2 regions of the Duganella sp. LjRoot269 genome follow, and region 1 is predicted to be linked to the other one. Evidence: riboswitches for the same ligand, from Rfam matches in the RefSeq annotation. Region 1 holds a riboswitch; the other holds the start of a gene.

Region 1 (3,202 bases):
TTCGACAAAGTGCGCCGTGGCGCTGTTTGGATGCGCTTTGAGGACCTGGCCCATCAATGCCTGCGCTTCGGTGTATTTGCCCGCTTCGGCCGCTACATAGACCTCGTGGATCGTAGGCTCGGCCGCAAACACCGGCGTCGCCAGCGCCAGGGCGCTCGCCAGCAGGGTCATACGTGCGATAGATTTTGCCGTCATGTCAGATCTCCTTGTAGGGACAGGCTCAAGATGATGGCAGTTTACGCCATTTTCAAGGCTTGCGCGGTGCGCTGGCCCACGTTGGAGCAGGGAGCGCCCAGGGCGGACAGTACCGTTTCGGCAATAATGTCCGCCGTGGCGGCCGACAAGGTCCAGCCCAGGTGGCCGTGGCCGGTGTTGTAGAACACTGTCGGCGCCTTGCCGCGGCCCACGCGCGGCATCAGGTCCGGCGTCATCGGGCGCAGGCCGGCCCACGGCGTCACGTTGCGGGTGCTGACGCCGGGGAAGCATTGCTGCACCCAGTTCAGCAATGGCGCGATGCGGTCGGCGCGGATGTCGCGGTTGAAACCGTTGAATTCGGCCGAACCGGCCACGCGGAAGCGGTCTTCGCCCAGGCGGCTGCAGACCAGCTTGGTGGCGTCGTCGAGCAGGCTGACGTTGGGCGCGGCCGCCTGGCTGGCGGCATCGTCCAGGTGCACGGTGATCGAATAGCCCTTGACCGGATAGACGTTGACGTGATCGCCCAGCATGGACGCCATTGCGCGGCTGGCGGTGCCGGCGCAGACCACCACCGCGTCGTAGCGGCTGGTGTCGTCGCCGCCTTCCTGCTCGACGGTGACAGTGGCGCCGGTGGCGTCGGCATGCATGGCGGTCACGCGCTGGCCGAAGCGCAGCTCGACGCCGAGGCGCTGCGCGGCCTGGGCCAGGCCGGTGGTGAACTTGTGGATGTCGCCGGAGCTGTCGCTTTCGGTGTAGTGGCCGCCGTAGTACTGGCCGGCCAGCGTCGGCTCGATGGCGCGCATCTCCTCGGGGGTGACGGCGCGGCGCGGCAGGCCGCCCAGTGCCAGCAGCTTCGATACTTCAGCCGCGCGCTCGAAGCCTTCGCGGTTGCGGTAGATGTGCAGGATGCCTTCGCGCTTGAGGTCGAAGTCTATGCCTTCCTCGTCGGCCCAGCTGAACAGATGCTGGCGCGCGGCCACGGCCAGTTTGGCGGTGGCGATGGTGTTGTCGCGGTAGTGCGGGATGGCGGCGATGAATTCGGCAAACCACGACAGCTTGTGCCAGCTGGGCTTGGGATTGACCAGCAGCGGCGCGTCGTTCTTCAGCATCCACTTCAAGCCTTTGACGATGGTGCCGCTGTGGTTCCAGACCTCGGCGTTGGAGGCGGACAGCTGGCCGCCGTTGGCGAACGAGGTTTCCATCGCCGCGTAGCGATGGCGTTCCAGCAGCGTGACCTTGAAGCCGCGCTTGGCGAGTGCGTAAGCGGTGGTGACGCCGGTGATGCCGCCGCCGATGATAGCTATGGTTTTCATGAGGGTAAAGCTCCAGCACGTCAAGGGGAATGGTCGATGCGCGACATGCGCAGGGACACCCCCTCTGTTCTGGACCTGAGAGATTCACAACGACCGTGGGTAGCGACGCTGCTTGCTCCTTCGGTGCGCCGGGTGACGTCTGTCCGGCTGCTCTTCAGAGTTTGAATGCGGTATCGGTCCTTTTGCCTGAGAGTTTCCGGGGCGGTTGCTCCTTCGGCGCTGTGCGGGTGGGTTCCTGGACAGGCTCTCCCGATACTGCGTTGGCTCGTGGCCATTTTGCAAAGGGGTAGCTTACAACAAAAGCAGGAGGCGTCAAACGATTATTTTTTGGCTGTCGTAGCAGGCGGGACTGTCAATACCGCTCAATGGGGGTTTCCGCCCGCCGTGCAATTGCAGCTCGCAATTGTCACGGGGAGCCCGTTTTCCAGCTGTTTGAGCCTTTCACCTCACCTGTGAATGTGTCAAGGACCCAAACGATTCCAGGTGGAGTCGATGTACGAAATTGATACCGTCCACATTGAGCGTGATAGACGAGAGCTGCACCGATGATCGCTGCCGCCGCGAGGATGCAATACCCCGTAAATCTGTCGCTATTCAATTGGTACTCCTTTGAGAACGGTTGATTTGATACTTTAAATTGATGAATTTAAGTTAATGTTGCCCGCAAACGGTTGCAGCAGCCCTCTATTTCTCATCGGCGGGAATCTCGGTCTTAGACCTTGCACGCAAGTGGCCGAACTCAGCCGCGTTCAACGCGGCGTCGCGTCCATTCGTCCGCCACGTCGCCCATGTTCTTCGCCAAACCATTGCGCACCCACGCCATCAGTTCGCGGTCGAATTTGAAATCGGGACCGCACTGACCGGAGAGAAAGCGCCGGACGTTTTGCGTGTTCCTGTAGCCAGAATCGATTTCGGTCGTTCGCGAAATCACTCCGCCATGCCAATCGAATTTCATCTTCACTTCCTTTGAGGACTTTGGATTTATCATATGCCCAAGAATAACATTCCATCAATGCTGAAAAATGCACGTATTGTCACTGCCTGAACTTCTCGCCGGCTGGCTCGGCGCGCGATCGCTGGCGCACGGTCTGCCGCTGCCGGTGCCTGACCATGGCGGGCTGCGTGTCGATAGCGGCCTGCCACATGAAAACCGGCGTTACGTCTTTGCCGGCCCGGAGCAAGGAATACGCGAGCTGGGCCAGTCGATTACAACGCCATACACCCTGATCAAGATGTGCGGCACCGGCCAGCAATTGCTGGCGCTTGTGCCGCCCAGGTGGCAGCTCCAGCCCTCCGCTTACCTGATGATGCAGGACAGCGTCCGCGAAGAGGTACCGCCGCTGCCTGCCGGATATCGGATCGATGTGGAGGAGAACTATCCAATTGCGACGGTGCGTATTTTTGCGGAGGACGGCGCGCTTGCCGCCGTCGGTCATGTGGCTGAATACGCCGGCGTCTTCATTTTCGACCGCATCTTCACCGCCGCCGCGCACCGGCGGCGGGGCCTGGGCAGGGTGCTGATGGCGGCGCTGGGGGCGATACAGCAATCAGGCGCGGCGCAACGGGTACTGGTGGCCACGGAGGAGGGCCGGGCGCTCTATTCGGCGCTCGGCTGGTACGTGCGTTCGCCTTACTCTACGGTGGCGATTCCGCCACCTCCGCTCCCATTAATCCTGACAAGGAAATTTGAAGCG
Region 2 (3,202 bases), 300 kb from region 1:
ATGGGGGCGGGGAGCTGAGTAAGTGAGCGGGACGGCAAATCAGCCGCTGCCGTCATTCCCGCGCAAGCGGGAATGACGGTGCGGCGTGGCGGCGAAATTACGCTTCGGTGGTCTTGCCGTAGGCGGCGGCGTCCATCAGGCCGTTGATCGCTGCGGCGTCGGCCGGCTTGATCTTGAACAGCCAGGCGCTGTAGGCGTCGGTGTTGATCGATTCCGGCGCGCTGGCCACGTCTTCGTTGACGGCCACGACTTCGCCGGCGATCGGCGCGTAGATGTCGCTGGCCGCCTTGACCGATTCCACCACGGCCGCGTCGTCGCCGGTGCCGTAGGTGGTGCCCACTTTCGGCAGTTCGACGAAGACGATGTCGCCCAGCGCGTCCTGCGCGAACTCGGTGATGCCGACGGTGACGGTGCCGTCAGACTCAGCGCGTACCCATTCGTGGGATTCGGTGTACTTCAGGTCTGCAGGAATATTCATGTAAGGCTCCAGAGGGTAGGTGTCAGGGGTACTAATTTATACAGCAAGGATTTTACCGTTACGCACGAACGGCAGCTTGACGACGGACGCCGCCAGCTTCTTGTCGCGGATCTCGACGTGCACGGTGTCGCCGACGGCCACGCCGTTGGGCACGCGCGCCAGCGCGATGGCCTGCTGCATGGTCGGGCTGAAGGTGCCGCTGGTGATCTCGCCGACGGCGTCGGTGCCGGCCACGACGACCTTCTGGTGCGCGCGCAGCACGCCGCCTTTTTCACGCAGGATCAGGCCGACGAACTGGGCATTCTGGCCCATCGCCTGCAGCGCGGCCTTGCCGATGAAGTCGCGCTCGGCGACCAGGTCGATGGTCCAGGCCAGGCCGGCGTCCAGCGGGTTGACGGTTTCGTCCATGTCCTGGCCGTACAGATTCATGCCCGCTTCCAGGCGCAAGGTGTCGCGCGCGCCCAGGCCGGCCGGCTTGACGCCCGCCGCGGCCAGCGCGTTCCACAGCTTCTCGGCCTGGTCGGCGGCCACGCCGATCTCGAAGCCGTCTTCGCCGGTGTAGCCGGTGCGGGCGATCATCGCCTCGCCGAACACAGGGCTGTGGGCGAAGGCCACGTTGAACGGCTTCATGTCGGCCGTGCCTTCCTTCGATTCCGGGATCACCTGCCATACCTTGGCGCGGGCGTTCGGGCCCTGCACGGCGATCAAGGCCATGGCGTTGGCGCCGTCTCCATCCCTGCGCTGGGTGATCGTCAGGCCGCTGCCGGTGGCGGTGTTTTGCTGCTGCATCCAGGCCACGTCTTTTTCGGCGGTGCCGGCGTTGACCACCAGGCGGAACCAGCTCTCGTTGATGAAGTAGACGATCAGGTCGTCGATGACGAAGCCCTGCGGGTTGAGCATGCACGAGTACAGCGCCTTGCCCGACACCTGCAGCTTGTCGACGTTGTTGGCCAGCAGGCCGCGCAGGAAGGCGCGCGCGTTGTCGCCCTTGATGTCGACCACGCACATATGGGCCACGTCGAACATGCCGACGTCGGTGCGCACGGCGTTGTGTTCTTCGATCTGCGAACCGTAGTTGACCGGCATGTCCCAGCCGCCGAAATCGACCATGCGGGCGCCGGCGGCGCGGTGGGCGTTGTTGAGTGGGGTAGCTTTGAGCGTCATGATTCCTCGGTCCAATTCGAATAGGGGTTAACAGAACATACAAGGAACGGCTAAAAAGCTGATTCCACAATGATCGCAGACCCCTCTGTCCTTGGTACCTGAGAGATTACGGAGAAATGGATCTCCGCGCGCCCCTTCGGTGGGCCGCCGGCGTATGCCGCGGCCGCTCTCCAGAGTTGAGCCAAACTGGCCCCTTGATCGGTCCTTTTGCCTGAGAGTTTTTGGGTAGTGCCCCTTCGGCGGCTGCTCCGGCGAATTCGCCCGGCAACCCTCTCCCGATCAAGACTCGGGAATATATGTCAGAAGGGCGATATTGTCAATCTTGACGGCAACGGTGGCAACAATACCCGCGCACGAATGAATGCAACAATAAGGCCCGCAAAACAACTATTTGCTAGAATAAACCACACCTATTCGAGAGCCCAGCCATGAGCCAAGATTCAACTACTTACGAGGGCCACGCGTGGTTCACCCTGTCCGGCGACGTCAACAGCGACATGGTGCGTCGCGTGTTCGACGCGGTCGCCGACATGACGGAGGACCGCATCACCACCGCCCATATCCTGATCCAGTCCAACGGCGGCTACGTCAGCGACGGCATCTGCCTGTACAACTACCTGAGCAAGCTGCCGATCCGCATCTGCACCTACAACGCCGGCGCGGTGGCCTCGATCGCGGTGATCCTGTTCCTGTCCGGCTCGGAGCGCTACGCCAGCGACACGGCGCGCTTCATGGTGCACAAATCGCACGCCAGCGCGCCGCACGGCGCCCGGCCGGACGCGCTGCGCATCATCGTCGAGGGCTTGCAGGCGGACGACGCCCGCACCGAGCAGATCCTGCGCGAGCACGTGCAGCTGACCGCCGAGCACTGGCGCATCCACGAATATTCCGATTTGCACCTGACGGCGTCCGAAGGCCTGGTGGTAGGGATGATCAATGAGGTGAAGGATTTCGCGCCGCCGCGCGGACAACGGGTGGCAAACATCTGATGCGGCGCCGGGGCTGGCGCCGCAGTGACCGCCGCTGGCCTCACCGGCCTCGCCGGCTTATTCAGCGGTCTTGATTACCGGAGCCGCCGGACTGTTTCTTGCCGTCGTTTTTGTGACTTTGACGGCCGGCCTCCACGTGCTGCTCATGGGTGCCGCCCTGCGTGCCGCCGCTGCTGCCGCGCGATCCGCTGGACGAACCCTGGCCGCCGGACTGCTTGCTGCTGCCCTGGTTGGAGCCTTGTTTACTACCGCCACCTTTTTGATTCGAGTTCATTTTGATTCCTTTGCGAAAGTGAAAGAACGTACTCGCCGGATTCGCGCCGACACTTGAAATTCCGCCGCGTTTCAGGTGTGGCAATGATGCGTTTTCGTGTAGGGGATCGCTATCGGAATTCCTCTTGGTGGCGTGTAGGAGCATGCCTTGCTGCCCGCTTAAAATTCCTCCCACTCGGCCTGCTGCGCGGCGCCGCTATTTCCTTTTGCGCGCTTGCCGCCGGCCGCCGCCGGTGCGCCGGCGCGCGCCTGCTTGCGGCGCTCGGCCGGCTTCGGCAACGCCCGCAACGGCTGCCGG

What was found. Region 1 has a riboswitch for glycine ahead of ACSQ3S_RS21125 (D-amino acid dehydrogenase). Riboswitches for the same ligand answer to the same signal wherever they lie in the genome.
Region 2: linked by a shared signal. The riboswitch ahead of gcvT (glycine cleavage system aminomethyltransferase GcvT) and the one ahead of ACSQ3S_RS21125 (D-amino acid dehydrogenase) in region 1 are both predicted to bind glycine.

The regions. Positions count from the first base shown of each region.
Region 1 is NZ_CAXUSL020000001.1:4,718,913-4,722,114, reverse strand. It holds gene ACSQ3S_RS21130 (tetratricopeptide repeat protein) at 1-195, opposite strand, end outside; gene ACSQ3S_RS21125 (D-amino acid dehydrogenase) at 237-1,508, opposite strand; glycine riboswitch at 1,563-1,665, opposite strand; glycine riboswitch at 1,673-1,770, opposite strand; gene ACSQ3S_RS21120 (DUF6434 domain-containing protein) at 2,248-2,463, opposite strand; gene ACSQ3S_RS21115 (GNAT family N-acetyltransferase) at 2,531-3,202, shown strand, end outside.
Region 2 is NZ_CAXUSL020000001.1:4,422,196-4,425,397, reverse strand. It holds gene gcvH (glycine cleavage system protein GcvH) at 98-478, opposite strand; gene gcvT (glycine cleavage system aminomethyltransferase GcvT) at 515-1,642, opposite strand; glycine riboswitch at 1,718-1,826, opposite strand; glycine riboswitch at 1,832-1,930, opposite strand; gene ACSQ3S_RS19780 (ATP-dependent Clp protease proteolytic subunit) at 2,071-2,631, shown strand; gene ACSQ3S_RS19775 (hypothetical protein) at 2,693-2,905, opposite strand; gene ACSQ3S_RS19770 (methyl-accepting chemotaxis protein) at 3,064-3,202, opposite strand, start outside.